3 regions of the Streptomyces sp. NPDC127197 genome follow, and region 3 is predicted to be linked to each of the others. Evidence: riboswitches for the same ligand, from Rfam matches in the RefSeq annotation. Region 3 holds a riboswitch; each other region holds the start of a gene.
What was found. A riboswitch is a leader RNA that binds a small molecule or an ion and turns the genes downstream of it on or off. The one in region 3 is predicted to bind cyclic di-AMP.
Positions count from the first base shown of each region.

Region 1: linked by a shared signal. The riboswitch ahead of ACFVJQ_RS39665 (peptidoglycan DD-metalloendopeptidase family protein) and the one ahead of ACFVJQ_RS12930 (M23 family metallopeptidase) in region 3 are both predicted to bind cyclic di-AMP.
Region 2: linked by a shared signal. The riboswitch ahead of ACFVJQ_RS19630 (transglycosylase family protein) and the one ahead of ACFVJQ_RS12930 (M23 family metallopeptidase) in region 3 are both predicted to bind cyclic di-AMP.

Region 1 covers NZ_JBHXVG010000048.1:35,823-45,624, reverse strand. Annotated here, with positions in the region: gene ACFVJQ_RS39675 (tyrosine-protein phosphatase) at 1-212, opposite strand, end outside; gene ACFVJQ_RS39670 (alpha-galactosidase) at 416-2,485, shown strand; cyclic di-AMP (ydaO/yuaA leader) riboswitch at 2,793-2,950, shown strand; gene ACFVJQ_RS39665 (peptidoglycan DD-metalloendopeptidase family protein) at 2,955-3,959, shown strand; gene ACFVJQ_RS39660 (SGNH/GDSL hydrolase family protein) at 4,174-4,959, shown strand; gene ACFVJQ_RS39655 (TetR family transcriptional regulator C-terminal domain-containing protein) at 5,077-5,694, opposite strand; gene ACFVJQ_RS39650 (Glu/Leu/Phe/Val dehydrogenase dimerization domain-containing protein) at 5,749-6,927, opposite strand; gene ACFVJQ_RS39645 (MBL fold metallo-hydrolase) at 7,057-8,241, shown strand; gene ACFVJQ_RS39640 (VOC family protein) at 8,962-9,396, shown strand; gene ACFVJQ_RS39635 (class I SAM-dependent methyltransferase) at 9,417-9,802, shown strand, end outside.
Region 2 covers NZ_JBHXVG010000011.1:168,004-177,805, reverse strand. Annotated here, with positions in the region: gene ACFVJQ_RS19660 (NAD(P)/FAD-dependent oxidoreductase) at 1-1,157, opposite strand, end outside; gene ACFVJQ_RS19655 (hypothetical protein) at 1,653-2,312, opposite strand; gene ACFVJQ_RS19650 (exopolyphosphatase) at 2,329-3,270, opposite strand; gene ACFVJQ_RS19645 (DUF501 domain-containing protein) at 3,267-3,800, opposite strand; gene ACFVJQ_RS19640 (septum formation initiator family protein) at 3,820-4,296, opposite strand; gene eno (phosphopyruvate hydratase) at 4,390-5,670, opposite strand; gene ACFVJQ_RS19630 (transglycosylase family protein) at 6,024-6,719, opposite strand; cyclic di-AMP (ydaO/yuaA leader) riboswitch at 6,724-6,892, opposite strand; gene ACFVJQ_RS19625 (transglycosylase family protein) at 7,075-8,073, opposite strand; gene ACFVJQ_RS19620 (cytochrome P450) at 8,271-9,551, opposite strand; gene ACFVJQ_RS19615 (nucleoside triphosphate pyrophosphohydrolase) at 9,630-9,802, opposite strand, start outside.
Region 3 covers NZ_JBHXVG010000006.1:320,562-330,363, forward strand. Annotated here, with positions in the region: gene ACFVJQ_RS12890 (SpoIIE family protein phosphatase) at 1-411, opposite strand, end outside; gene ACFVJQ_RS12895 (basic amino acid/polyamine antiporter) at 575-2,017, shown strand; gene ACFVJQ_RS12900 (arginine deiminase) at 2,081-3,343, shown strand; gene ACFVJQ_RS12905 (dihydrofolate reductase family protein) at 3,383-4,513, opposite strand; gene ACFVJQ_RS12910 (MarR family winged helix-turn-helix transcriptional regulator) at 4,596-5,108, shown strand; gene ribA (GTP cyclohydrolase II) at 5,231-5,866, shown strand; tRNA gene ACFVJQ_RS12920 (tRNA-Met) at 5,942-6,015, shown strand; gene ACFVJQ_RS12925 (PP2C family protein-serine/threonine phosphatase) at 6,190-7,422, shown strand; cyclic di-AMP (ydaO/yuaA leader) riboswitch at 7,615-7,772, shown strand; gene ACFVJQ_RS12930 (M23 family metallopeptidase) at 7,784-8,830, shown strand; gene ACFVJQ_RS12935 (PrsW family intramembrane metalloprotease) at 8,949-9,802, opposite strand, start outside.

The DNA.
Region 1 (9,802 bases), on a different contig from region 3:
TGGTCCGCCGCGTTGCGGAAGTCGAAGATCGTGTGCAGTCCGAGGGAGCCGAGGAACTCGGCGTCCTCGTCGGTGGCGTGCGCGAGGTGACCGCTGCGGAACAACACCCCGTACCGCACCCGTCGGCCGTCCTCCGTCGGCAGGCCGCCGACGTCACGGAAGTTGCGCACTCCGGCCAGTTCGGGCTCGGTCGACGGCACCTGCTGCGTCACGGGGGCTCCCTCCCATCGGCCCCGTCGGCGCGGCTCGTCGACGGGCACGCAGTCGACGATACGACATGGATTCCTGGGGCAATGAGTTGTCCAAAGGAGGTCACAGCCCGTCGGACGAGTTGTCCACAGGCGTTGCCCCGGACGCCCGCGGCCCTTGATGATGTTGGTGCTTGAGTGGAGCTGTCGGAATCTGTGAGGGCCTGATGTTGGAGATCGCCGAGAACGGGCGTACGTGGCTGCTGTCGGGGCCCACGAGCAGCTATGCCGTCCACCTCACCGACGACGACGAGCTGCTGCATCTGCACTGGGGCCCGCGGATCGCGCTCGCCGACGCCGAGGCCCTCGCCGTGCGCCCCCTGCCGGACTACTGGCCCTTCGAGTCGCCGCTCGACGGGCGCGAGGAGTATCCCGTCGAGGGCGGCCCTCGCTTCGTGCGGCCCGCCCTGTCCGTGCGCACCGACGAGCGGCGCGGCACCGAGTGGGGTTTCGAGGCCCATGAGGCCGCGGACCAGGAGCTGCGGCTGCGCTTCCGCGACACCGGGCTGGCGATCACCCTGCACTACCGGATGCGTGATGACGTCGTGGAGCGCTGGGTGACCGTGCACAACGACGGGCCCGAGGCCGAGCTGCTGCGTGCCGACTCCGCGACCTGGACCCTCCCGGACCGCGACACATGGCGGCTGTCCCAGCTGCACGGCCGCTGGGCCGCGGAGTCCCGGCTCGTGCGCTCCCCCCTCACCTACGGTGAGAAGGTCATCGGCAGCCGCCGCGGACACACCGGCCACCAGCATCTGCCGTGGGTGGCGCTGGACACCGACGCGACCGAGGAGCGCGGCGAGGTCTACGGCTGCGCCCTCGCCTGGTCGGGCTCGTGGCGGATCGCCGTCGCACAACTGTCGGACGCGCGCGTGCAGATCACCGGCGGAGCCGGCTACGACGACTCCGGCCTGCTGCGGCTGGCGGCGGGAGAGTCCTTCACCACCCCTGTCTTCGCCGGCCTCTGGAGCGACGGCGGCTTCGGCGGTGCCAGCCGCGCCTGGCACGCCTACCAGCGCGCCTACGTCATTCCGGACGCCGAGCGGGACCGGCCGGTGCTGTTCAACTCCTGGGAGGCCACCGAGTTCGACATCAGCGAGGAGCAGCAGCGGGCGCTCGCCCGGCGGGCCGCGGCGATCGGCGTCGAGCTGTTCGTCGTCGACGACGGCTGGTTCGGGACGCGCACCAGCGACCGCGCCGGGCTCGGCGACTGGACACCCAACCCCGACCGCTTCCCGGCCGGGCTCAAGCCGCTCGCCGACGACGTGCACGCGCTCGGGATGCAGTTCGGGATCTGGGTCGAGCCCGAGATGGTCAACCCGGACAGCGAGCTGTACCGCGCCCACCCGGACTGGGTGCAGTTCCAACCGGGGCGAAAGCGGACAGAACTTCGCAATCAGCTCGTACTGAACCTTGCGCGGGAGGATGTGCAGGACTACCTCTGGGAGCAGCTGCACGGGCTCCTGTCCAGCGCCCCGATCGACTACGTGAAGTGGGACTTCAACCGTTGCTTCACCGATGCCGGCTGGCCCGGTGAGCCATATCCGCAGCGGCTGTGGGTCGACCATGTGCGCGCCGTGTACGCCCTGTTGGACCGGCTGCGGGCGGCTCATCCCGGTGTCGCCTTCGAGTCCTGCTCGGGTGGCGGCGGTCGCATCGACCTCGGTGTGATGAGCCGTACCGACCAGGTGTGGACCTCCGACAACACCGATCCGCTCGACCGGCTCGCCATCCAGGACGGCTTCAGTCAGATCCACCCCGCGCGCGTGATGGCCGCCTGGGTCACCGACAGCCCCAACACCCAGCTCAACGGCCGGATCAGCTCGCTGCGCTTCCGCTTCGTCAGCGCCATGGCCGGGGTGCTCGGCGTCGGGGGCGACCTCACTCGGTGGACCGACGAGGAGCTCGCGGAGGCCCGGGACTGGGTGGCGCTCTACAAGGAGATCCGGCCACTCGTGCAGCGCGGGGACCTCCACCGGCTGCGGCCGCCACGGGGCGGGCTGAGCGCCGTCCAGTACGTACGCGGCGACGAGGCCGTCGTACTCGCCTGGCTTCAGGCGCAGAGCTACGGGGAACCCGTCCCGGCGCTGCGGCTGCGCGGTCTCGACCCCACCGCGTCGTATGAATGCCGCGAAACGGGCGAAGTGCACCGAGGTGCCGTACTGCTGCACCGCGGACTGCGCACCGGACTGCGAGGTGACCTCGATGCGACGGTTCTCCGACTGCGCCGCATCTGACTCTTCTGTCCGAATTAGCCTCTTCATTCCAACTCGCTCGGGAATAAAGGAACCTGGAGCGATGTCACGTGAGCAGCGTCATATCCGTGACCGTGAGTCGCTCGTCATGTCCACGTAATTCAAGCGCTTTTCAAGGGCATTTGCGGAACGTGACGGTTCCGGAATTCACGGAGGGTGACCGTGAATTCGGTGAACTGATCAAGAAGTAGGCGTTCGTGCGGAACCTCTTGCTTGTCCCGTTGCGTCTTGTTCGCTTACGTTCCACACCGATCCGGGCGGACGCCTAATCCTGCCGCCGCCCGGTGCCCGCGCAAACTCACCCGTGTACGGCAGGAGCGGGGGACCCACAGGTACAAATGCCTGTTCCGGTCTCCGGAACGGCTAGGGGTACAGCCGCGTTTCGGCGCGGCCGGGCATCTCCAGCCCGCACCCGACAGCTCACCTCGCAGGCGCCGGAGAGGAATTCGCCATGCCCGCGAAGGGTAAGCACCGCCGTCCGAAGACCCAGCGTTTCACCCGTTCCATCGCCATTGCCGGAACCGGTGGCGCCGCACTCGCCCTCCCTCTGATGGGGGCCGCCGGCGCCCATGCTGCCACTGCGCAGTCCGCTCCGGAAAACGCCGTTCAGTCGGTCGCCGCAGAGAAGGCCGCCGCCCAGAAGAAGGCCGCCGAAAAGAAGTCCGCCGCGAAGAACGCCGGTGTGAAGACCTATTCGGTGAAGATCGGCGACTACCTTGCGAAGATCGCCGAGGATCAGAACGTCAGCGGTGGCTGGCAGAAGCTCTACCAGGACAACCGTGAGGCAGTCGGCGACAACCCGTCGCTGATCCACCCCGGCCTGAAGCTCACGATCGGCAAGAAGGCCGCGGCGAGCACGGACAAGCCGTCGTCCACTTCGCCCTCTTCCTCCTCTTCGTCGGAGTCGTCCGAGGCGTCCGAGTCGTCCGAGGCGTCGAAGTCGACGAACTCGACGGAGTCCTCGGCGAAGTCGTCCGACCAGTCGTCCGCCGAGTCCTCCTCGTCGAACGCGTCGACGGCCACCCAGAGCGCCGCCGGCACCTCCACCGGCTTCTCCGCCCCCGTGGACAGCGCCGCCGTCAGCACCGCCTACAAGGTGGCGGGCAGCATGTGGTCCAGCGGCTACCACACCGGCGTCGACTTCGTCACCCCGACGGGCACCCCGCTCAAGGCCGTGGGCGCCGGCACGGTCGTCTCCGCGGGCTGGGCCGGTGCGTACGGCAACCAGGTCGTCATCAAGCTGGCCGACGGCTACTACGCCCAGTACGCCCACCTGTCCTCGCTGTCCGTCTCCAGCGGCCAGACCGTGACCGCGGGCCAGCAGATCGGCTTCTCGGGTTCGACCGGCAACTCGACCGGCCCGCACCTGCACTTCGAGATCCGCACCACGCCGGACTACGGCTCGGACGTGGACCCGGTCGCGTACCTCCGCTCGCACGGCGTCTCCGTCGGCTGACGCACGCGCCTCGCACACCGCCGAAGGCCGGACCCCGATCCCCGGGTCCGGCCTTCGGCGGTGTGCGGACGCAGGGGTTATTCCGCAGTTGACCAACCTTTTGGCAGTGGCTTATCTCACCGCCCGTCAACCCCTTCCTACGGTCGCGTAGGTCACATTCGACGCGGAATCATGTCCCGACGTGGCAGACGATTCGAAGAATGACAGCAGATCAGTGATCGGGTCGTACGTGGCGGTGGGGGACAGCTTCACCGAGGGCGTAGGCGACCCCGGCCCCGACGGGGCGTTCGTCGGCTGGGCCGACCGCTTCGCCGTACTGCTCGCGGACCGCCGAGCCGAGGGCGACTTCCAGTACACGAACCTCGCCGTGCGCGGAAAACTGCTCGACCAGATCGTGGCGGACCAGCTTCCGCGGGCCGTCGAACTCGCGCCGGACCTGGTCTCGTTCTGCGCCGGCGGCAACGACATCCTCCGGCCCGGCACCGACCCGGACGACGTCGCCGAGCGCTTCGAGCGGGCGATCGCCGCGCTGACGGCCGTCGCGGGCACGGTGATGGTGACGACCGGCTTCGACACCCGGGGCGTACCCCTGCTGAAGCACCTGCGCGGCAAGATCGCCACCTACAACGGGCATGTGCGGGCCATCGCCGACCGGTACGGCTGTCCGGTGCTCGACCTGTGGTCCCTCAGGTCCGTTCAGGACCGCAGGGCCTGGGACGACGACCGGCTGCACCTCTCGCCCGAGGGGCACACGCGCGTGGCGCTGCGGGCCGGTCAGGTCCTCGGCCTCGCCGTCCCCGCCGATCCGGAGCAGCCCTGGCCGCCACTTCCGCCGCGCGGCACGCTCGACGTCCGGCGGGACGACGTCCACTGGGCGCGCGAGTACCTGGTGCCGTGGATCGGCCGCCGATTGCGCGGCGAGTCGTCGGGCGACCACGTGACGGCGAAGGGGACGCTGTCGCCGGACGACATCAGGATGCGGATCGCGTCGGTGGCTTGAGGCACATCCGTGGCGGACGCCAGGGAGCGGGTCGTTCCGATCGCCTACGTCGGACCGGCCCGCGTCCGGCGCGGGCGGGCGTACGCCATGAACCGCAACCTGGTCCTCGCGGACGGCTCACGACCGCCCGGCCGACGGCACCTCAGTCAGTCCCAGCTCGCGGGCGAGCGCCTCGTCGACCCACTCCTGGGCCCGGGCGCGGGAGACCGCGCCCGCATACGACGTCAGCTGCACGGCGAGGCCGTCGAGCAGGGCCGTCAGCCGCAGCGCCGCGCCCATGGGGTCCGGGCAGCGGAACTCGCCGGCGGCCACGCCCTCGGCGATGACCTCGGCGATCGCCGCCTTCCAGCGCCTGTCGAGGTCCCGGGTGACCTCCTGCAGGGCCGGCTCACGCAGGGCGGCAGCCCAGCCCTCTATCCACAGCCGCCAGCCCTTGGCCTGGCCCGTCGGGGCGTACCAGCGCACGGCCGACCGCAGCCGGCGCAGCGCCGTCGTGCGCCGGCCGAGCAGCTTGCTCAGCTGGGCCAGGTCGTCCTCGGCGGCGTATGCGAACGCGGCGGCGACGAGCTTCTCCTTCGTCGAGAAGTGATAGAGCACCAGCGCGTTGCTCACGCCGAGCGTGGAGGCCACGTCGGCGATCCGGACCGCCGCGACACCCCGCGCCTCGATCTGCTCCACGGCGGCGCGCAACAACTCCTCGCGCCGTTCCGCCACGCTCAACCGCACTCTCGCCACGCGTTCACCCTAGGCCCTGTCGCACATCGGTGCGCACGCGCGCGCGTGCGGCCGTCACCGGTACCAGCCGTAGCGTTCCGCGAGTACCGGGAGCCGGGCCGCCGCGACGGCGTGCGCGGCGGTCCGTGGTGTCGTGCCGTCGGTCTGCGCGCGGGACAGGACGAGGTCGACGAGAGCGCGCATCGAGTGGCGCGTGTACGTGAACGCCTCGTCCGCGTCGGCGCTGATGTCGCCGAAGAGGGTCCACCACCACCAGGCGTTCGTCCCGGAGTTGACCACCACGTCCGGCAGGACCGTGACTCCGCGCGCGGTCAGCAGCTCCTCCGCCTCCGGCAGTACGGGCATGTTGGCCGCCTCGACGATCCAGCGGGCGGTGATCCGGTCCTGGTTCGTGGTGTCGATCGCGTAGGAGACTGCCGCCGGCACCAGCACCTCCGCGTCGGCGGACAGCCAGGCGTCACCGGCCGGTTCACGGTCCCCGGGCCGCAGTACGCCGCGGTCCACCACGCCGTACGCGTCCCGCGCGGCGAGCAGCGCGTCGACGTCGAGCCCGTCGGGGTTGGCGATGGTGCCCTTGATGTCGGCGACCGCCACGATCGTCAGACCCGCGCGCGCGAGGAACCGTGCGGTGGCTCCACCCATGGTGCCCAGCCCCTGTACGGCGACCCGCGTCCCGGCATACGGCACTCCGGCCCGGTCGAGGGCCGTGAGCAGCGACTCGGCAACCCCGCAGCCGCCGACCAGCTCGTCGAGCCCGATGCCGTCCACCTCGACCGCGAACGCGTCGGCGAGCCTCTGCCTGGCGGTGGCCTCGTCGTCGAGCAGCGGATACACGGCCTGGATCGACGAGACGAGCCCCGCCTCGGTGGCGGCCCGGTCCACGAGGTCCTGGGTGAGGCCGAGGTCCTCGCCCGTGGTCCAGCAGCTCTCGACGTACGGCCGCACGGCCCGCAGGTACCGCACCAGGATTCCGTACGCCTCAGGGTCCCGCGGGTCGCAGTCGATACCGCCCTTGGCGCCGCCGAGCGGGACGTAGCGGCCCTCGGGGTTGTAGTGCAGCGCCTCCTTCACGGTCATGCCGCGCGCGAGCCCGGTGACCTCGTCCACCGTGCAGCCCGCGCGCATCCGCAGCCCGCCGCTGGCGACGCCGCGCACCAGCCGGTCGACGACCAGGAAGCCCTGGCGGCCGGTGACGTGGTCGGTCCAGGTGAGCGACAGCAGGGGGGCGGTCATATGGAGACTCCTCGGGGCGGATCGGCCAGTGATTACTGACTCCTGGTTCAGTATGGGGCCTGGTCGGCGCGGGAGTGTCGGAGGGGCGGACCATAATGGGAGGCCTTACCGACTCCACCTGGAGGTACCGTGGCCGGTTCCCGTTCCCTGAGCTCCGGGCTCCGCGCACTGCAGCCCGAGGCCTTCGGCGCGGATCCGAGCGGTGAGCGCATGGCGCGCATCCGCAGATCTCCCTACTTCAAGGACGGGGTCTTCCAGAATCCCGGCGGCCCCTCCCGGACCCGGCCGTCGGGGTCGCCACTGGACTTCGCGAAGAAGTACTTCGACAAGGAAGACCGCACACGCCGCTCCCCGAAGGGTGCGGTGCCGGTGCACGCCACCACGCTCGCCGACCTCGCCAAGCCGCCGGCCACCGGTCTGCGGCTGACCTGGATGGGCCACTCCAGCGTCCTCGCGGAGATCGACGGACAGCGGGTGCTCTTCGACCCTGTCTGGGGCGAGCGCTGCTCACCGTTCGCCTTCGCCGGCCCCAAGCGCCTGCACCCGGTGCCGGTCCCGCTGGCGGCGCTCGGCCCGGTCGACGTCGTCGTCATCTCGCACGACCACTACGACCACCTGGACATGCCCACGATCAAGGCGCTGGCCGGCACGGACACCCTGTTCGCCGTCCCGCTCGGCGTCGGCGCACACCTCGAGCACTGGGGCGTGTCCGCCGAGCGGCTGCGCGAACTGGAGTGGCACGAGACGACGCGGGTCGGCGGGCTCACCCTGACCGCCACCCCCGCCCGTCACTTCTGCGGCCGTGGCCTGCGCAACACGCAGCACACGCTGTGGGCCTCCTGGGTCGTGGCGGGGGACGAGCACCGGATATTCCACAGCGGTGACACCGGGTACTTCGAGGGCTTCCAGGACATCGGCGCCGACTACGGCCCGTTCGACGCGACGATGATCCAGCTCGGCGCGTACAGCGAGTTCTGGCCCGACATCCACATGACTCCGGACGAGGGCATGCGCGCCCACCTCGACCTTCAGGGCGGGGAGCCGGGCGGCGTGCTGCTGCCGATCCACTGGGGGACCTTCAACCTCGCCCCGCATGCCTGGGCCGAGCCCGGTGAGTGGACGATAGACGCCGCCGGCGCGGTCGGACAGGCGGTCGCCGTCCCTGTTCCGGGCGAGCCCTTCGAGCCTGCTGGAATCCTCCCCACGCGCCCCTGGTGGCGGGATGTGTCCCTGCCGCTGAACCGCAAGTGGCCCGTTCCGGAGATCACGCCGGAGGCGTCTCGTGATGACCTCGACCTCGTGGGTGAGGGCTGACCGTGGATGATCTGAAGCGCGTGACGGAAGTCCTTGCAACCATGTCGGAGGCCGAGCGAGAGGGGGTCCTGCGGCTCATCGACGGGCCGCCGCGTCGGCAGAGTCAGGAACGGGCGTCGGAGTTCCGGCCGTTGCCCTCCGCCTGCTGTACGGGCGTGAGTGTGCGAGTAACAGTGAGTGGCGCATGGAGCCGCGACAGAAAGGATTCCGGCGCGACAGATGGCGTACGTCAGGGACTCTACGCAGTGCCTGGCCCGTGATCGGTCCGGATCTTGGATCGGAGGGTGATGCGGACTGGCCTCCCGCCGAAGGCGAGGACCGGTAGCAGTGCCCAGGCGGCACGCCGGCCCGGTGATCAGCTGGCCCCCATGCGGCAGACGATCGGCCTTACCGGCCGTCTCCGGGACCCGGGCCTGGCGGGTGCACTTCAGGGCGTGAGCGCGTAGCTGGTTGCAGGGTGTCCGAGTCAGGAGTGGCGGTCGTGGAGTGGCAGTTCATTCCGTGGAAGCGGCGTGTCTTCCCGCTGGGGGGGGGGAGCCGCCCGAATCCGACCGTTACGGCTGGCCGATGACGTCCCTCTTCACCACCCTTGGAGGCATCGACATCGGTTCACCCCCTGCGACCGCACGACACAGCAGCGGCTCGCAAGGGCCGTCCTCCCGTCAACATGCAGATTCCCACCGGGAAATGAGCGACAGGGCCCCCTGCTACGGTGAACCGATGGCATCGGTCAAGCAGTTCCAAGTCACCTTCGACTGCGCAGAACCTGAGCGCGTCGCTCGTTTTTGGTGCGAGGTGTTGGGGTACGTCGTACCGCCGCCACCGGAGGGGTTTGCCACTTGGGACGATTTCGATCGCTCGCTGCCGCCTGAGGATCAGGGTTCATGGTTCGCATGCATTGATCCCTCAGGTGTGGGCCCGCGACTGTTCTTCCAGCGCGTTCCCGAAGGCAAGGTCGTCAAGAATCGGCTGCATCTTGACGTGCGGGTCGGCACCGGACTCGTAGGTGAAGAGCGCCTGGCCACGCTTGAGGCCGAATGCGCACGACTGGTCACGCTCGGCGCGGTACGCGTGCGACTACTGCCTGCCGATGACGACAACGAGTCGTGCATCGTGATGCAGGACATCGAGGGCAACGAGTTCTGTCTCGACTGAGCATCCTCCGAGATGGCGAGGTGGGGGATGTCAGGGGCAAGCGCCTGATCCATCTGCAGTGCCACTTCGGCCGGGACACGCTGTCGTGGGCGGCACGAGGAGCCCAGGTCACCGGGCTGGACTTCTCTCCGCCCGCGATCGAAGCGGCCTCACGACTCGCGACCGAACTGGGCATCGGCGCACGCTTCCTGACCGCAGACGTCTACGACTCGGTCTCGGCGGTCGGGGAAGAGACATTCGACATCGTCTACACCAGCTTCGGGGCGCTGAACTGGCTTTCTGACATCACGCGCTGGGCATCGGTGGTCACAACACTGCTCGCCCCCGCCGGGTTTCTGTACCTTGCGGAGTTCCACCCGTTCAGCTTCGCCCTCGACGGCGAGACCGGAAGCACGGTCACGCACCA
Region 2 (9,802 bases), on a different contig from region 3:
TTGAGCTTGATCTTCATCTTGCCCATGACGATCATCGCGACGCCCTTGTGGAGGCCGAGCCCGGCCACCGCGCCCTTGTTGGCGTGGGAGTACTCCTTCTGCGGGAAGCCCCGCATGCCGGAGATCACGTTGTCGCCGAGGACCTTGGCCTGGCGGAGGGCGTGCTGGGCGTTCGGCGGGCACCAGGCGTTCTCGTTGCCGGCCTTGCGGCCGACGAGGTCCGGGACCTGGGCGTTGTCGCCCGCGGCCCAGATGTAGTCGGTGCCCTGGACCTGGAGGGTCGCCGCCGTGTCGACGTGGCCGCGCGGGCCAAGGGGGAGGCCGTAGCGGGCCAGGACCGGGTTCGGCTTGACGCCCGCGGTCCACACGATGGTGTTGGAGTCGACCTCGAGGCCGTTCTTCAGCACCACGTGGCCGTCGATGCAGGAGTCCATGGAGGTGGACAGGTAGATCTCGACGCCGCGGCTCTCCAGGTGCTCCTTGCCGTACTGGCCGAGCTTGGGGCCGACCTCGGGGAGGATCTTGTCGGCGGCGTCGACGAGGATGAAGCGCATGTCCTCACGGGACACGTTGTTGTAGTACTTCGCCGCGTCGCGGGCCATGTCCTCGACCTCGCCGATGGTCTCCGCACCCGCGAAGCCACCGCCGATGAACACGAAGGTGAGCGCCTTGCGGCGGATCTCCTCGTCGGTGGTGGAGTCGGCCTTGTCGAGCTGCTCGAGGACGTGGTTGCGCAGACCGATGGCCTCCTCGATGCCCTTCATACCGATGCCCTGCTCGGCGAGGCCGGGGATCGGGAAGGTGCGGGAGACCGCGCCGAGCGCGACGACGAGGTAGTCGAAGGGGAGCTCGTACGCTTCACCGACCAGCGGGGAGATCGTGGCGACCTTGCGGTCCTGGTCGATGGTGGTGACCCGGCCGGTGAGCACCTCCGCCTTGGGGAGCACGCGTCGCAGCGGGACGACGACGTGTCGCGGGGAGATGTTGCCGGCGGCGGTTTCGGGGAGGAAGGGCTGGTAGGTCATGTACGACCGGGGGTCGACGACCGTGACGGTCGCCTCGCCGTAGCGCATCTTCTTGAGAATGCGCCGAGCTGCGTACAGGCCTACGTACCCACCGCCTACTACGAGGATCCTGGGACGCTCCGTGGTGCTCATGCCATCGAGTATCCACCCGCCTCAGGGGGGTAGTTCGTGCGCCCCTTCACAAGCTCCTGCATGCCCTGTGTTACACTCCCCGGCCCGCGTGACGCAGGTCATGGTCACGCCCGGGAACCGAGGGGCGGTGCGACCCGTTGTCAATGCCGCGTGAGCTGCCTCTCTGGGTCGCCGGCCCCCCTGTGAGCCGGTCGAAACACGCTTCCGCGAGAGCCTTCCAGTACGCCCCTACAGCAGCCTTCTGAACGCGTTCAAGGGCTGTTGGGCCCCTGGAAGGGGCAACCGGGCCCTTTCCGCCCTCCGACAGGGCCCAATTCCTTGTGAAGAACTTCACGAAGTTTTCCGACGGGGCGTCGCGAAGGGGCTCACGGAGGCCCTTCGGATGAGCTCATACGCTAGCCGACCTGCTCAACTGATGACTACTGGCCAGTAGCAAACGAGACCCGGACCACCCTGCCCGAGCGACCTGCGTCACCGACCACGCGCCGCCAGGCCTCAGTGCGCTTCAAGGAGGTGGGAGGAGGCGGCCCGCAGGACTTCCCGCAGGATCGTCGGCGTGGCCCAGGGGACCACGGACCGGAGACAGGCGGCGGAGCGGGTGTCCTTGTCGAGCAGCAGAGCCGCGTGCAGCTCCGCGATCAGGGGAGGGAGCCGGTGCGCGCAGCCTCCTGGATGCTCGCTGGTCACACCGGCGAGCACGCCTGCTTCGAAGGTCTCGTACTCATCCGACTCGACCCACCAGGAGAAGTCCCGCAGGCGGGCGTACCGCAGCTCCGCCTCCCAGGAAGACATCGGGAGTTCCTCGAAGCGGGCGATCCCTTCTCGCTTCGACGTGCGAAGCGATGAGGCCGTGTGGGTCAGGAACTCCAGCCGGTCCTGATCCCCGGCGGCCGCATCCAGCCTCGTGAGGAAGCCTGGCGGCAGATCCTGGTCCGGGGATGTCTTCAGCTCCTCGGCGATGAGGTCGAGGAGGGCTGCCAGCGTGGCGCTCGGCATGGCCCACCTCGCTGTGGCGCAGCTGTCCAGTGTTCGGTTGATGCGTGCGATCTCGTCGGCGAACGGTGCCGTCCCGCCTCGTTCGCGTGCCGAGGCGAGGATGTCGACGAGCCTCGCCACCATCCCGTTGTTGAAGACGGCGCCGGTATAGGAAGTCACGGCCGGCCGCTGCAGTTCACGCAACGGACCACGCGATGCCGTCGAGGATGTCGTGCTCGCTCACGACGACCTCCTCCGCGCCGATCCGTTCCATGATCGACAGCAGGACGAGAGCCCCCGCGGCGATGACGTCCACCCGCCCCGGATGCATGGAGGGGACGGCCGCGCGTTCGGCGTGGGTGGAGTGCAGCAGCCAGTCGGTGATCTCGCGGACCCTGTCGTGGGAGACACGGGAGTGGTGGATGCGGGCCGAGTCGTACTCGGGCAGGTTCTGCGCGATCGCCGACACCGTCGTCACCGAGCCGGCCAGGCCGACCAGCGTGTGCGCCTCGCGCAGCGGCACCGTCTCCTCGGCGAGGTCGAGGGCCGCCTCGATGTCCGCCCGCATCGCGGCGATCTGCTCCTCGGTCGGCGGGTCGGAGACCACGCCGTCGCGGACCAGGTGCCGTTCGGTCATCCGCACACAGCCGACGTCGACCGAGCGCGCCGCGCGGACGTGGTCCTCGCCGACGACGAACTCGGTCGAGCCGCCGCCGATGTCCACGACGAGGTAGGGCTTGGGGAGATGGTCGTGTTCTGCCAGTTCCCTGGTCGCGCCGGTGAAGGAGAACTCGGCCTCCTGATCCCCGGTGATGACCTCGGGCTCGACGCCCAGAATGTCCATGACGCCGCGCACGAAGTCGTCCCGGTTCTCGGCGTCCCGGGAGGCGGAGGTGGCGACGAAGCGGAGCCGTTCCGCGCCGTGCTCCTTGATGATCGCGGCGTACTCGCGGCAGGCCGCGAAGGTCCGCTCCAGCGCCTCGGGCGCCAGGCGGCCGGTGCGGTCGACGCCCTGGCCGAGCCGCACGATCGTCATGCGACGGTCCAGGTCGACGAGTTCGCCCGTGGCCGGGTCGGCGTCGGCGACCAACAGCCGGATGGAGTTCGTGCCGCAGTCGATGGCGGCCACTCGGGTCACTGGTCGTTCTCCTCGTTCGTGACGGTCACACAGGCGCCCTTGCGCCACCACTCCGGCAGCATGGCGAGGGCCTCGTCGCCGAGGGGGTTCACGCCGGGTCCGGCGGCCAGCGAGTGGGCGACCAGGACGTGCAGGCACTTCACCCGGTCCGGCATGCCGCCGGCGCTCGGGAAGCCCTTCAGCTCCTCGATCTCGTCCCGGCGCCGGATGTAGTCCTCGTGCGCGGCGCGGTAGGCGGCGGCGAGCTCGGGGTCGGTCTCCAGGCGGGCCGTCATCTCCTTCATCACGCCGTTCGCCTCCAGGGTGCCGATCGCCGAGGACGCCTTGGGGCAGGTCAGGTAGTACAGCGTCGGGAAGGGCGTGCCGTCGGGCAGCCGCGGGGCCGTCTCCACGACGTCCGGCTGCCCGCACGGGCACCGGTGCGCGATGGCGCGCAGCCCGCGCGGCGGCCGGCCGAGCTGCTGCTTGAAGGCCTCGACGTCCGCGTCGGTGGGCTCGGTGCGCGGGGTGGGCGGCGGGGGGGTTTCCATGACGTTCTTTCTCTTGTGGTCACTGGTCGGAGGCGTCGGACTTGTCGACGCCGTCCCAGACGTTCGCGTACCAGGGGCGGTCGGCCGCCCCGGAGTCGGCGTGCGACTGCTCGGCCGCGTCCGGGTCGATCACGACGTAACCGGTCTCCCCCGGCATCACATAGTGCAGTCGCTCCCGGATCTGCTGCTCCGCGTACGCGTCGTCCTGCCAGCGTGCCTTGAGGTCGCGCAGTTCCTCGACCCGCTGCCGGGCCTGTTCCTGCTGCCGCTGGAGGTCGGCAATGTCGGCGCGCTGGGCGACGTACTGCCTTATCGGATAGGCGAGGGCGACCACCAGCGAGCAGACGACGAGCGCGAGCAGCGCTGCGCGGCCGGTCAGCCGGGAGCGGCGGGCCTGGCGGCGGGTCTGGGAGCGGTAGACGCGGGCGGCCGTCTGCTCGCCGAGCAGCCGGATCCTGGTCGTGGTGGAGAAACGGTCCCGGTCCCTGGCGGCCATCTCCCACTCCCGTCACACACGCGCGTACGTCCCCGCACACGGTACGGGACCGAGTACGGGGACGTACGTACGACGCTTCCTACAGGGCCCTGCTCAGCCCTTGAAGCGGGGGAACGCCGAGCGGCCGGCGTACACCGCGGCGTCGTCGAGGATCTCCTCGATGCGCAGCAGCTGGTTGTACTTGGCGACGCGCTCGGAGCGGGCCGGGGCGCCGGTCTTGATCTGGCCGCAGTTGGTGGCGACGGCCAGGTCGGCGATGGTGACGTCCTCGGTCTCGCCGGAGCGGTGGGACATCATGCACTTGAAGCCGTTGCGCTGGGCGAGCTCGACGGCGTCCAGGGTCTCGGTCAGCGAGCCGATCTGGTTGACCTTGACCAGCAGGGCGTTGGCGGCGCCCTCCTCGATGCCCTTGGCCAGGCGCTCGGGGTTGGTGACGAACAGGTCGTCGCCGACGAGCTGGACCTTGTCACCGAGCTTGGCGGTGATGGTCTTCCAGCCCTCCCAGTCGTCCTCGAACAGCGGGTCCTCGATGGAGACCAGCGGGTAGGCGTCGACCAGCTCGGCGTAGTACTCGGTCATCTCGGCGGCCGAGCGCGCCTTGCCCTCGAAGAGGTAGGAGCCGTCCTTGTAGAACTCGGACGCGGCGACGTCGAGCGCGAGGGCGATCTGCTCGCCGGGGGTGTAGCCGGCCTCCTTGATCGCCTCGAGGATGAGGTCGAGGGCCTCGCGGTTGGAGCCGAGGTTCGGGGCGAAGCCGCCCTCGTCGCCGAGGCCGGTGGCCAGGCCCTTGCTCTTCAAGACCTTCTTGAGGGTGTGGTAGACCTCGGTGCCCCAGCGCAGGGCCTCGGAGAAGGACTCCGCGCCGATCGGGGCGATCATGAACTCCTGGATGTCCACGTTGGAGTCGGCGTGCGAGCCGCCGTTCAGGATGTTCATCATCGGCACCGGCAGCAGGTGCGCGTTCGGGCCGCCCAGGTAGCGGAAGAGCGGCAGGTCGCTGGCCTCGGAGGCGGCGTGCGCAACGGCGAGCGAGACGCCGAGGATGGCGTTGGCGCCGAGGGAGCCCTTGTTGTCGGTGGCGTCGAGGTCGAACATCGCCTGGTCGATCAGGCGCTGCTCGGTGGCGTCGTAGCCGACCAGCTCAGGGCCGATCTGCTCGATGACGGCCAGGACGGCCTTCTCGACGCCCTTGCCCTGGTAGCGGTTGGGGTCGCCGTCGCGGAGCTCGATGGCCTCGAAGGCGCCCGTGGAGGCGCCGGACGGGACGGCGGCACGACCCGTGCTGCCGTCGTCGAGGCCGACCTCGACCTCGACCGTGGGGTTGCCTCGGGAGTCCAGGATTTCCCGGGCTACGACGACGTCGATGGACGGCACGAGCATCTCCTTCGTGGATGTGACGCGGTTTAGCAGGACCGCAGCGGCTCTGCGAGATGAGCCTAACCGGCTCCGTGGGATCGGCCAGCCGGTCGCCCACCCCGTGGACGAAACCGATCGTAAATTGTTTCCGAACGGAACAAAGACGGTTCCTCAAGAATGAGGGCCCGAGCGAAGAACGAGGGCCCCGAGCGAAGAACGAGGCGCGAGCGGTGACACAAAAGACCCGCCCCGGCGCGTACGGGGGAACACGCACCGGGGCGGGGCCCGTGGGGACGGGGGACCCTCACGGGGGTCTGCGAAGCCCGGATCACTTCAGGTCAGGCGAAGCTGCCGACCCGGGTGGATCCGGATCACTTCAGGTGCAGCTGCTGACCCGGGTAGATGAGGTCGGCGTCCTCGACGATGTCCTTGTTCAGCTGGAACAGCTTCTCCCAGCCGCCCTTGACGTCGTGCTCCGCGGCGATGGTGCTGAGGGTGTCGCCGGTGACGACCTTGTACTCGCCGTCGCCCTTCTCGACCTTCTCACCGGTCGGGGTGGTGACGGTCTTCTGCGCCGGGCGCTCCTGCGAACGGGAGGCCGGCTGCTGCTCGGTCGAGCGGGTGGTGGTCTCGGTGCTGCTCTGCGAGGAGCCCTCCGGGGAGGAGTCACTCGCGCCACCGCCGGTGTACGTGGCGTTCGACAGGCCCGTGCCGCAGTGCGGCCAGGCACCCTTGCCCTGACCCGCGAGCACCTTCTCGGCGATCTGAATCTGCTGCGCCTTGGTGGCCTGGTCGGCCGTGGCGGCGTACTGCGTGCCGCCGTACGCGGCCCAGGTGGAGGCGGAGAACTGCAGACCGCCGTAGTAGCCGTTGCCGGTGTTGATGGACCAATTGCCGCCCGACTCGCACTGGGCGACGGCGTCCCACTCGGAGGCGGTGGCGGCGGAGGCACTGCCGGCCGCCATCAGCGGGGCGGCGACGGCGGCGGCGCCGGTGACGCCGACGACGGCTATGGCGCGAGCGGCCTTGGACGGACGACGGTGCTTGCCCTTGCCGGAAAACAGCATGGAGAGATCCCCTCACCGACGCCTGCGAGGTGAGCTGTCGGGTTCGGGCCGGTTGAGTTGCCCGGCCACGCCCCTGTGGGGAGGCGTGACTTCACCCCAAGCCGTACCGGCTCAACTGTCCGGTGCGGCGCTTACCTTGGGTCCCCCGCTCCTGCCTACGGCGCTTGACGCGACGACTGTTCCCGAACGGCCGCTGGCAGGATTCGGCGTTGCGGCAGCCGGGGCTCGCGTTGGCGAGCGGTCATGACCGTAGACACGCGATTGGCGGAATTTCAAAGAGGATCAGGGCCTCTGAGACTCATCCCACACTTTCACCAAACCGGACATTAGGCGCGAAGCATGACGTGAACTCCCGCTACTTTTCGCCCGGTTCGACCCCGACATCCAGCGTCTGACCGGGGATGATGTGGTTGGGGTCGGCGCCGACGATCTCCTTGTTGTCCGCATAGAGCACGGACCATCCCCCTTGGACGCCAAGGGAGTCGGCGATGCCCCAGAGGCTGTCCCCCTCGCGCACGGTGTACGACCCGTCGGCGGCATCGCGCGCGGAGGCGCTGTCGCGCGAGGCGTGGCGGCCCGAGGACTCGGTCGTACGAGCGCCGGTGGCATCCTCGTCGGCGCTGTCGCCGCGATGCTTGCCCGTACCGGTGTCGACCAGACCGGAATCACCTTCAGTCTGCCCCGAGTTGTCCGATTCGGTGGCCTTCGGGGCCGCTGTGGGTGAGCTATCGGATTCCTGAGAGTTGTCCGGGGTGGAGTCGGTGGGCGTCGGGCTCGCGGAACCATCCGTCGCATTCGATGACGAGTCAGACGACGGGGATGACGCGGTGGATTCAGGCGAAGACTCTGCCGAATCAGACGAATCGGACGAGCTGGAGGAACCAGACGAGTTGGACAAGCCGAGCGAGTTGCGCAGGCTCTCGGAAGTGTCCGACGAGGTGTCACCGGCCACGCCCGTGTCCACGTCGGCCGAACCCTTGTCGGCGTTGAGACCGGCGGTGAGCCCGCAGGTGCCCCATGCGCCCACACCCTGGTCCGCGAGAATCCGCTCGGCGACGGCAATCTGCTGCGAACGGCTGGCCTGGTCGGCGCGGGCCGCGTACGCGAGGCCGCCGTACCGCTCCCAGTCCTCCTGGGACAGTTGCAGCCCGCCGTAGTACCCGTCGCCCGAGTTGGCGCTCCAGGAGCCGCCGCTCTCACACTCCGCCACCCGGTCCCACGTCGTGCCGCTGGCCGCGCTCGCGCCGGTGGCGCCGAGGAGTGGGATGGCGATGGCGGACCCGGTCACGCCGGCCGCGACCACGAGGGCCGGAGCCTGGCGGGGGCGACGGTGACGACCGTTCCCGGAGAGCATGCGGGGACCTTTCACGAGACAGCAGTGACCGGCGCGGCGACTGGTGTTCGACGTCGCGCTGCTGGGTGAACGTATCGGCAGTCGATCACTTGTCACAAGTTAATGCCGCGCAGATCACGTGAAGATCACAGAGTTGAGGTCGTGTCACGTTTTCGGTGCCGGAGTGGAGGATTCCGGCCGAATCCGGGGAGCTGCCATTACGAAATGGGCGTGAACTCCACGGGCAGCGTGCGCAGTCCGCGCATGATGAGGCCGCCGCGCCAGCGCAACTCGCCGGGGTCCACGGCCAGTCGGAGGTCCGGGAGGCGGGTGAGGAGGGTCGCGAGCGCGGTCTGCCCCTCCAGGCGGGCGAGCGGGGCGCCGAGGCAGTAGTGGATGCCGTGCCCGTAGCCGAGGTGCTGGTTGTCACGGCGGGCGAGGTCGAGGGCGTCCGGATCGGCGAACCGCTGCGGATCCCGGTCCGCGGCAGCGAGTACGACGAGCACGGGGTCGCCGGGCGCGATGTCCTGCCCGCCGATGGTGAGCGGCTGGGTGGCGAACCGCCAGGTGGCCAGCTCCACCGGGCCGTCGTAGCGCAGAAGTTCCTCGACCCCGGTTTCCAGCAGGCCGCGGTCGCCGGTGGCAAGGGCCTGCTGGAGGCGGGTGCGCTGTTCGGGGTGGGTGAGCAGGGCGTAGGTGCCGTTGCCGATCAGGTTGACGGTGGTCTCGAACCCGGCGAACAGCAGGATGAACGCCATCGCCGCGGCCTCGTTCTCGGTGAGGTGCTCGCCGTGGTCGGAGGCGCGGATGAGGCCGGAGATGAGGTCCTCGCCCGGGGCCGGTTCGGCGGAGAGCGACTCGCGCTTGCGGTGGATGAGGTCGGCAAGATAGCCGCGCATCTTCTTCACCGACCGCGCGACCCCGCCCCGCGGCCCTCCCCCGTGCCGAATCATCATGCCCGCCCAGTCCCGGAAGTCGTCCTGGTCCTCGCGGGGGACGCCGAGCATGTCGCAGATGGCGTAGATGGGGAGCGGGAAGGCGAACTCGTGGATGAGGTCGGCGGAGCCGTTGCGGGCGAACCGGTCGAGGAGGTCGTCGGTGAGCTCCTGCACCCGGGGCGCGAACTCGGCGACGCGGCGGGGCGTGAAGGCCTTGGAGACGAGCCGGCGGAGGCGGGTGTGGTCCGGCGGGTCGATGTTGAGCAGATGCGTCATCAGCTCCGCCTTGCGCTCACCGGGGATACCCGTTTTGCCCTTGGCGTGCGCGGGCTCGTCGTGGTGCGCGGGGTTCTTGCTGAGCCGCTGGTCGGCGAGGGCCTGCTTGGCGTCGGCGTAACGGGTGACCAGCCAGGCCTCCACACCGCTGGGGAGCCGTGTCCGGTGGACAGGGGCGTGCTCACGGAGCCAGGCGTAGGCCGGGTAGGGGTTGGTGGCGAACTCCCACGTGAAGAGCTCGGGGGCGTCCTGGTGGGGGCTCGGGCGGTGGGGCTGGCTGCTCACCCGTTGACGGTATCCGGAGGCGGAGGGACGGGTGACATCGGTCGCCGGTCGGCATCGGTCGCCGGTCGGCGGGTGACGTCAGTCGCCGGTCCCGGCTGTGTCGGAATCCGTCCGCTGTCCCCCGCTCTCGGCCTCCTGTCCCCGGCTCTCGGTCTCCCTGATCGCATCCCGGTACGCCCGCGCCGCCGCCCGTAGCGCCGCTTCCGGGTCGACGCCCTCCGCCTCGGCCCGCATCGCCAGCGCCAGCAGCT
Region 3 (9,802 bases):
CAGGGCCTGAGCGCACTGTCGGCAGGTGACCGTGACATCGAGGCTCCGCCCGACGGCCGCCCGGACCGCGGCCGACGCCGCCTCCCGCCGCCGCGTCCGGTCGCGCTCGGTGACGTCCTGCACGGCCACGATCAGGCCGCGGAAGCCTGCGCCGAGATCGTCGAGACCGTCGAGGCGGTGTGCGGACAGGCTGAACGTCCGGCCGGAGGGCGACCCGTCGGCCCGGTGGTACGCATGCTCCAGCAGCAGCGGTGACGAGTCGCCCAACGCCTTCCGCACTTCCCGCTCGACCTCGTCCGCCTTCTCGTCGTACGGCTCACTGGACCACCGCACCCGCAGGTGCTCGTCCAGGACGTACCAGGTTGCGGGGACAAGCGGAGCGGGCGACCCCGGGTCTGCGAAGTCCGACACGCGCTCTCACCACCTCGCCTCCACGATCCGCCACCGGCTGGACCACCGCATCCGGAAGGTGCCACCGAGGAGGGCACCTCGGTGAGCAGTACCAAAAAGTGCAGTACTGGAGGAAATGTCGGACGGTTGTCATTGTTCGCACCGCCGTCCGAGTAGGTGACGCATGACCGAGGCCGAGACCGCTCGGGAAGCCGACGCCTCGCCGCGCCCGGTCAAGTTGTCCCTTCCCACGCTGACCGCGATGGTCGTCGGCTCGATGGTGGGCGCGGGAGTGTTCTCCCTGCCCAGCCGCTTCGCCGAGGAGACCGGCGTCGCGGGAGCGCTCATCGCCTGGTCGATCGCGGGCGTCGGCATGCTGATGCTCGCCCTGGTCTTCCAGACACTCGCGGTCCGGCGTCCCGACCTGGACGCGGGGGTGTACGCCTACGCCAAGGCGGGCTTCGGCGAGTACCTGGGTTTCTTCTCCGCCTTCGGGTACTGGGCGAGCGCCTGTGTGGGCAACGTGACGTACTGGGTGCTGATCATGTCGACCGTGGGCGCTGTGGTGCCCGCCCTCGGTGAGGGCGACACGGTCCTGGCGTTGGTGCTCTCGTCCATCGGTCTGTGGGGGTTTTTCCTGCTGATCCGCCGTGGGGTCAAGGAGGCCGCGGCGATCAACCGGATCGTGACGGTGGCCAAGGTCGTCCCCATCCTGGTGTTCATCGTCCTGGCGCTCTTCTACTTCAAGGTGGACGTCTTCGCGGAGAACTTCGCCGGCGAGGACTACGCCGGCTCGCTGTTCAGCCAGGTCCGCGGGACGATGCTGGCCACGGTGTTCGTGTTCCTCGGCGTGGAGGGCGCGAGCGTGTACTCACGGCACGCCAAGCGCCGGGAGGACGTCGGACGGGCGACGCTCCTCGGGTTCCTGAGCGTCTTCGCCGTCTTCGCGTCGGTGACCATCGTGTCGTACGGAATCATGCCGATGAGCGAGATCGCCGAGCTGCGCCAGCCGTCCATGGCCGGCGTCCTGGAGCACGCGGTCGGCACGTGGGGCAAGGTCTTCGTGAGCGTCGGGCTGATCGTCTCCGTGCTCGGCGCCTATCTGGCGTGGACGTTGATGGCCGCGGAGGTGCTGTTCGTCGCGGCCAAGGACGACGATATGCCGCGGTTCCTGCGCCGCGCCACGCCCGCCGACGTGCCCGTGCCCGCGCTGCTGATGTCCTCGCTGCTGTCCCAAGTGGTGCTGATCGTCACGCTGTTCTCCGAGGACGCCTTCAACTTCGCCCTCAATCTGACCAGTTCGCTTTCCCTGATTCCCTACCTGCTCGCGGCCGCCTTCGCCGCGAAGATCGCATGGCCGCGCCGGCCGCCCGATGCCGGCCCGCGGCGCGGCCGCACCGGCGTTCTGGCCACCCTCTACACGGCCTTCCTGCTGTTCGCGGCGGGGCTGAAGTTCGTCCTGGTGTCCTTCATCCTCTACGCCCCGGCCACGGTCCTGTTCGTCATGGCGCGCCGCGAGCAGAACAGACGCCTCTTCTCACCGCGTGAACTCGTCATCCTCGTCATCTCGGTCGCCGGAGCAGTGATCGGCGTCGTCGCACTGGCAGTGGGCTGGATCCACCTCTGACCCGCCCCCGGGCGCGTCGGCAACAGCTTCCAGAAAGGCCAACAGCTTCCAGAAAGGCACGACATGACAGCCCAGGACATCCCGTCCCGGCCCGCGTACGGCGTTCACTCGGAGGTCGGCAGACTGCGCAAGGTGCTGGTCTGCGCGCCCGGGCTGGCCCATCGCAGGCTCACCCCGACCAACTCCGACGACCTGCTCTTCGATGACGTCATGTGGGTGGAGAACGCCCAGCGCGACCACGCCGACTTCGTCAGCGAGCTCCGCGAACGGGGCGTCGACGTCGTCGAACTGCACGACCTGCTCACCGACACGATGACGATCCCCGAGGCGAAGGCGTGGCTCCTGGACCGCAAGATCGTCGCGAACGAGGTGGGCATCGGGCTGATCGACGACACCCGGGCCTTCCTGGAGTCGCTCGAGCCGCGCCGGCTGGCCGAGTATCTGATCGGCGGTCTCGCCACGACCGACCTGCCCGACGAGTTCCGCTCCGGGTATGTGGCCCTGGCCCGCGAGTCGGCCGGCGTCCGCGAGTACCTGATGCCGCCGCTGCCCAACACGCTCTACACCCGGGACACCACCTGCTGGCTCTACGGCGGCCTGACCCTCAACCCGCTGTACTGGCCCGCCCGGCACGACGAGACGCTGCTGATGAAGGCGCTCTACACCTTCCACCCCGACTTCGCGGGCTCCACCGTCTGGTGGGGCGACCCCGAACTCGACTGGGGCCAGGCCACGTTCGAGGGCGGCGACATCATGCCGGTCGGCAACGGCGTCGTCCTGATGGGCATGAGCGAGCGCACCTCACGGCAGGCGATCACCCAGGTGGCCAAGGCCCTGTTCGACAACGGCGCCGCCGAGCAGGTGATCGTCGCGGGCATGCCCAAGCTGCGCTCCGCGATGCACCTCGACACCGTCTTCACCTTCGCCGACCGCGACCTCGTCACCCTCTACCCGCGCATCATGGAGGCGGTGCACACGTTCTCGCTGCGGCCCAGCGACAGGGCTCCCGGCCTTGAGATCACCGACGAGGAGTCCCGTGCGTTCGTCGACGTCGTCGCCAAGGCGCTCGGCCTGCCCCGGCTGCGGGTCGTGGAGACCGGCGGAGACGTGTACGCCTCCGAGCGCCAGCAGTGGGACAGCGGCAACAACGCCGTCGCCCTGGAACCGGGCGTGGTGTTCACGTACGACCGCAACACCCAGACCAACGCGCTGCTGCGGCAGGCCGGCGTCGAGGTGATCACCATCGTGGGAGCCGAACTCGGCCGCGGGCGGGGCGGCGGACACTGCATGACCTGCCCGATCATCCGCGAGCCGGTCGACTTCTGAGGCGCTGCGACCGCCCGCCGGCGCCGGGATGCCCCCGCGTCAGCCCAGCAAGTGACCGTTCGGAGCCTTCGCCGCCCCCTCGTACTCCGGCAGCACCACCACATCCACGCCCGCCCGGGCCAGCGCCCCGCTCCCGTCGGCCCCGGCGACGAACGTGTCCGGCTCCCGCCAGGCCGTCACCACCCGCCGCACCCCGGCGTCGAGGATCAACCGCGCACACGGCCGCGGCCGTGAGGCCCGGCGCACGCAGGGCTCCAGGCTGCTGTACACCGTCGCACCGGCCAGCCTCGGATCGCCGGGGTCGATCTTCGCCAACGCGGCTTCCTCCGCGTGCACGACCGGATCCCCGGCCTCCCGCGAGTACCCCCGCGCGAGCTCGGTGCCGTCGTCCGCGACCACCACGGCCCCCACGCTGAACGCGGTCTTCGACGGGGGGCACTGCGCGGCCAGTTCACAGGCGAGCGCCAGCCAGTGCCGGTCGGCAGCCGACGGCAGCCCGCCGACGCCCGGTGCGGTGGGCTCGTAGCGCATGAGAACGACGTCACCGATGGCCCGCGTCTCCACCAGACGCAGCCGCCCGCCCTGATACGGACCGGGCCCGAAGAGCCGGGGCGCGTCCGGGTCCCCGACGAACAGCGGGGCGAGGACGAGGTGCAGTTCGTCCGCGAGGCCGTCCCGCAGCAGCTGGGTGTGGACGGTCCCGCCCCCTTCGACCATGAGCCGCCGCACTCCCCGTACGTCGTGCAGATGCTCGAGCAGCGCCCGCCAGTCGAGGTCGGCTCCGAGCGCCACGACGTCCGCGGCGAGGTCCGCCGCCCGGAGCCGCCGGGCGCCCTCCGTCGTCGTGTAGACGACCTTCTCCCCGCCCGTGTGCCAGAACTTGGCGGCCGGGTCCAGGTCCCCCGAGCCGCTGACCGTGACCTTCAGCGGATACTCCGGCTTCCCGGCGGCCACGCGGGCGGCGCGCCGCTCGGGCGAGTTGACCAGTAGCCGGGGGTTGTCGGCCCGGATCGTGCCGGCGCCGACCAGGATGGCGTCGACGGATGCCCGTACCTCGTCGACCCGGTCGAAGTCGGCGGGGCTGGAGAGCAGGAGGCGCTCGGGGCCGGTGTCGTCCAGGTAGCCGTCGAGGGAGACGGCGGCGGACAGCAGGACGTGAGGCAAGGGCATCGGCGCACCCATCTGGGAAACGGCCGGGACGGCCGGAGACGGCGGGCTTGGTTCAAGTTTTAAGCAAACCTACACTGGTCGCATGACGACTCGCTGGCTCACCCCCGAGGAGCAGCGCGCCTGGCGCGCGTACATCGCGGCCGCCCACCTCCTGGAGGATGCGCTCGACCGGCAGCTCCAGCAGGAGGCCGGCATGCCGCATCTGTACTACTCCATCCTGGCCAACCTCTCCGAGGCCGACGAGGGCCGGCTGCGCATGACCGATCTCGCGGAGCGGCTGAAGATCACCCGCAGTCGGCTGACGTACGCGGTGACCAGGCTGGAGAAGGACGGTCTGGTGCGGCGGGAGGAATGCCGGTGGGACAAGCGGGGCACCGTCGCCGCCCTGACGGACGAGGGGGCGGCCGTCCTGGAGCGTGCGGCGCCGGGGCACGTCGAGACGGTCCGTGCCCTGCTCTTCGACCACCTCACCCCGCAGCAGGTGGGCCAGCTGGAGGAGATCTTCACGGGCGTCACGCAGGCCCTCCAGGGCGACGACCCGCAGAGCGCGCCCACCGATGTCCCCTGGCTGCGCCGCTCCTCCCCTTGTTCGTGAGCCGCGTCACATATCGCGAGTCCCCCCTCATCCGCGTTGCTTCAAACTTCAAGCATGGGTAGGGTCCCTGATCGAGAGGCTGCTTCAAAACTGAAACAGCTTGAACGGAATCGGAGGCCCGCATGCCCGACTTCCCCGCCGCCACGCCGCGCGCCCGCGTCCGGGTACCGCTGCGCTTCCACGACGGCTACAGCGTCGACGCCGAACTGGTCACCTTCCACGGCCTGACCGACGGCCAGGAACACGTGGCCGTCGTCCTCGGCGACCCCGGCCCCGTGCCCCTGGTCCGGCTGCACTCCGAGTGCCTGACCGGCGACGTCTTCGGCTCCGCCCGCTGCGACTGCGGCCCCCAGCTGCGCGAGGCGGTGGAGCGCATCGCGGCCCGTGGCGGCGTCCTGCTCTACCTCCGCCAGGAGGGCCGGGGCATCGGCCTCTACAACAAGCTCGACGCCTACGCCCTCCAGGACCAGGGCCTGGACACCTACGAGGCGAACACCGCCCTCGGCCTCCCGGAGGACGCCCGCGACTACACGTCGGCGGCCCAGATGCTCCAGGCCCTGTCCGTCACGGACCTGGACCTGCTGTCCAACAACCCCGACAAGGCCGACCAGCTGCGCACCCTGGGCCTCACGGTCCGCGACCGCATCCCGACGGGCGTCTTCACCACCGCCCACAACGTCCGCTACCTGCGCGCCAAGGTCCTGCAGACGCAGCACACCCTGCCGCTCGGCCGGCTGACCGAGCTGAACGCGGGCTGAACGGCCGTGTCGCCGGGCGGACGCAAACCCTGGCGCGACCGGCCCCGCGGATGGCGTACACTGGAGTCACAACGACGCGGGGTGGAGCAGCTCGGTAGCTCGCTGGGCTCATAACCCAGAGGTCGCAGGTTCAAATCCTGTCCCCGCTACTGAAGGTCTGAGGCCGGAATCCAGTTCATGGATTCCGGCCTCAGGCGTTACCGGACATGACCGAGGGTCACCGGCATGTCATCCGGTCGGCCCCTCCGGCTCGCCCCCCGCCCCCGCTCCGGAAACCCTGGACGGACGAGGCGGTGCGTGGACGTGCGTGGCGGGAGACGAGGGTGCGGCCTGCGGAGGCTGAAGGAGAGGTGCCGTACACCCGAGGGGGCGGGCGGTTGCCTGAGGAGACGGTCCCCGGCCGCGGGCTCGACGGCGAAGCCGCGTACCTGCAGGCCGGCCGGAGCGAGACGCGGCGGATCTCCTACGCGCGCACCTTCGTCCGGGTGCTCCCTGCGCTGCTGCTCGTCATTGGCGGCGTCTACGACTACGTCACGCCCCGCCCCTACACCGCGGTCCCTCTGTTCACCGCCGCACCCCTGGTCGCCGCCCCGCTGCTGTCCCGGCGGGCCACGATCCTCACTGGCATCGCGTCCGTCGCCGTCGTGCTCGGGCTGCACATCCGGTACGGCACGGTGCTGCGCGTCGACGCGCTCACCGAGCTCGTCACCGTGGCGACGGTCGCCGTGCTGGCCGTGCTCATCAATGTGCTGGTACGCCGCAGCCACGCCCGGCTCGACTCGGCATGGAAGATCGCCGAGGCCGCCCAACGCGCGGTGCTGCCCGAACCCCTCGGCCGGATCGGCGGCTTCGACATCGCGGCACGCTACGAGGCGGCCCAGGCGGACGCCTTCATCGGCGGCGACCTGTACGCGGTGCAGGACAGCCCGCACGGCGTACGCCTCGTCGTGGGCGACGTACGGGGCAAGGGGATGGGCGCGGTGGGGGCCGTCGCCGTGGTCATCGGGGCGTTCCGGGAGGCCGCCGAGCAGGAGGCGACGCTTCAGGGGGTCGCCGAGCGGCTGGAGCGGGCGCTGACGCGCGAGGCCGCGCGGCGCGACGGCGTCGAGGCCACCGAGGGATTCGCCACCGCCGTACTGGCCGAGCTGCCGCCCGGCGACGGGGTCGTACGGATCCTCAACCGCGGTCATCCGTCGCCGCTGCTGCTGTGTGCCGACGGCACCGTACGCCCGCTGCCCGCCCGCGAACCCGCGCTGCCGCTCGGCATGGGCGATCTGGGCGCCGGGCCGGCCCGTGTGGAGGAGTCCCGCTTTCCGGACGGGGCGACGCTGTTGCTGCACACCGACGGCCTGTCCGAGGCCCGAGACGCGCACGGCAGGTTCTACGACCCCGCGGCGCGGCTGGCGGGCCGCACCTTCCGCGGGCCCGGCGAGCTGCTCCGCGCCCTGGCCGAAGAAGTGCGCCGGCACTCCGGGGGCGGGATGACCGACGACATGGCTCTGCTTGCCGTACGACGACCGTCACCGGACGTGACCGGACGAACGCCCTCCGCATAACAACTGACACACGGTCAGAAACTGTGAAGCCCTTGAGTAGTGGTCAACTCGCCCGATTTTCTCCGCTCATGGCCCTGTACGTCCGGCCGGAAATCGTTAAAGATCAAGTGGAACCGCTTGGAATTCATGCCCCGCTTCTATTAACGTCCGATAACGCAGCGCGGTCGTCCCAGCCGTCACAAGAGTCGGCTCCGTGCGCACGCGCCGAATCCCGCAAGGGAACCGGGGAACCACCAACTTGGGGTGAATCGCGGGTAGGTCGCCGTGGCAACACGGCTGATTTACGCGCGTAGGAGACCTTCCTGCTCCGAACCCGTCAGCTAACCCGGTAGGCGAGAAGGAAGGAAAGGAGTACGCCTACGTGGCGTCCAACCGGCCTGCCCCAGAAGCCCCCTTCGTGCCGGCCCAGCGCTCCGGCGACACCGTCGTCTACGGCGGGCAGCGCACCGACGAGGGCCCCTGGGAGGAGTGGAACCCCACCGCGGAGTCCCTCCGTCCCGTACGCGGCCGGCATCGCGTCTCCAAGCAGCGCGGCGGCGGACTCGCCCGCAGTTCCACGGTTCTCGGCGTCGGCGTCATAGCCGCGGTCGGCGCGGGCGGCATGGCCAGCGCGCAGACCGGCAAGCCGCCGGTGTCGATCTCGATGCCCGACCTGCCGGCCGTGGGCACGCTGATCTCCGACGACTCCGCCGACTCCGACACCTCCGACGAGACCGCCACCGCTCCGCTCAGCAGCCTCGGCGTGACCACCGCGGACACCGCCCAGGGCACCACCGACGCCGGTGAGGCGCTGCGCGCCCGCATCATCGCCCAGGCCGAGCAGCAGCAGGACCAGGTCGACACCAAGGCCGCCACCGCTGCCAAGGCCGCCGCCGAGAAGGCCGCCGCCGAGGCCGCCGCCAAGGCCGAGAAGGAGGCCGAGGCCAAGGCCGCCGCCGCGAAGGCGAAGGCCGAGGAGGAGGCCCGCCAGAAGGCCGAGGCCGAGCGCCTCGCCCAGCTGGCCAAGCAGTACGCGCTGCCGACCTCCTCGTACACCATCACCTCGAGCTTCGGTCAGGCCGGTGCCCTGTGGTCCTCCGGCTACCACACCGGCCTCGACTTCGCCGCGCCGACGGGCACGCCGCTCAAGGCCGTGCACAGCGGCACGATCACCGAGGCCGGCTGGAACGGGTCGTACGGCTACAAGACCGTCCTCACCCTCGATGACGGCACCGAGATCTGGTACGCCCACCAGTCCTCCATCAACGTCAGCGTCGGCCAGAAGGTCACCACGGGCGAGGTCATCGGGCGCGTGGGCGCCACGGGCAACGTCACCGGGGCTCACCTGCACCTCGAGGTGCACCCCGACGGCGCGGGCAGTGGCATCGACCCGCTGGCCTGGCTGCAGAGCAAGGGCCTCAACCCCTGACAGCCGCTCCTTTCGAACCCCGGCGGTCCTGACGGCAACCCCCCGACGTCAGGGCTGCCGGTTCGCGGTGCGTGCGGAACGGCTGTTGCCGGGGCCTCACGGCGCTGGTGGCGCGCCCCTACGACTGATACGGGTTGTACGCGGGATGCCCTTGGTACGTGGGATACGGCTGGTATGCGGGATACGGTGCCGCCATCGGCCAGGGCGGCACAGCCACCGGTACCGGCGGAGCCGTCACCCGCGCCGCATACTCCAGCGCCGGCCGCGCCACCTGCCGTCGGCTCCACAGCTCCCGCAGCAGTTCGCCTTCCCGTACGACGAAGTCCGCGCCGGCCCGGCCCCGGCGCCCGCGATGCCGTAGGAACGCCAGCGACGTCGCGTACGCCTCGTACTGCGCCACCGCCCGCGCGGCCGGCTTCCCCAGGTGGTGCCCGGCGTACTCCCTGGCCAGTCGGCGCGCCCGCATCGAACCCAGGGCGAACGGCATGGCCGGGGCCAGCCAGCCGGCGGCGACATAGGCCGGCAGTTCCTCGCGCACGGTCCGCAGCTCCCGCTGCCGGGTCCAGATCACCAGCCAGGTCAGCAGTCCGAACGCGGGCACCATGAACCCGCCGTACACCGCGAAGAATCCGAAGTTGCCGAAGGTCGCCGAGCCGTTCCAGAAGGCGTGCATGCCCATCGCGAGCAGCAGCCCGGACAGCGGCACCAGTACGCGCCGCAGATGCTGGCGCTGCCCGGCGAGCGCCGCGATGCCGAAGCCGATGCCCGTGAGGACGGTGAAGAGGGGGTGCGCGAACGGCGACATGATGACGCGGACGAAGAAGGTCGCCGCCGTGACGGAGGCGATGCCGCTGCCGCCGGTGAGCTGGTCGGTGCCGAAGGCGGTGCCGAGGTAGAGGATGTTCTCGGTGAACGCGAACCCGGTCGCGGTGACCCCGGCGATGACGACACCGTCGACGATCCCGGTGAAGT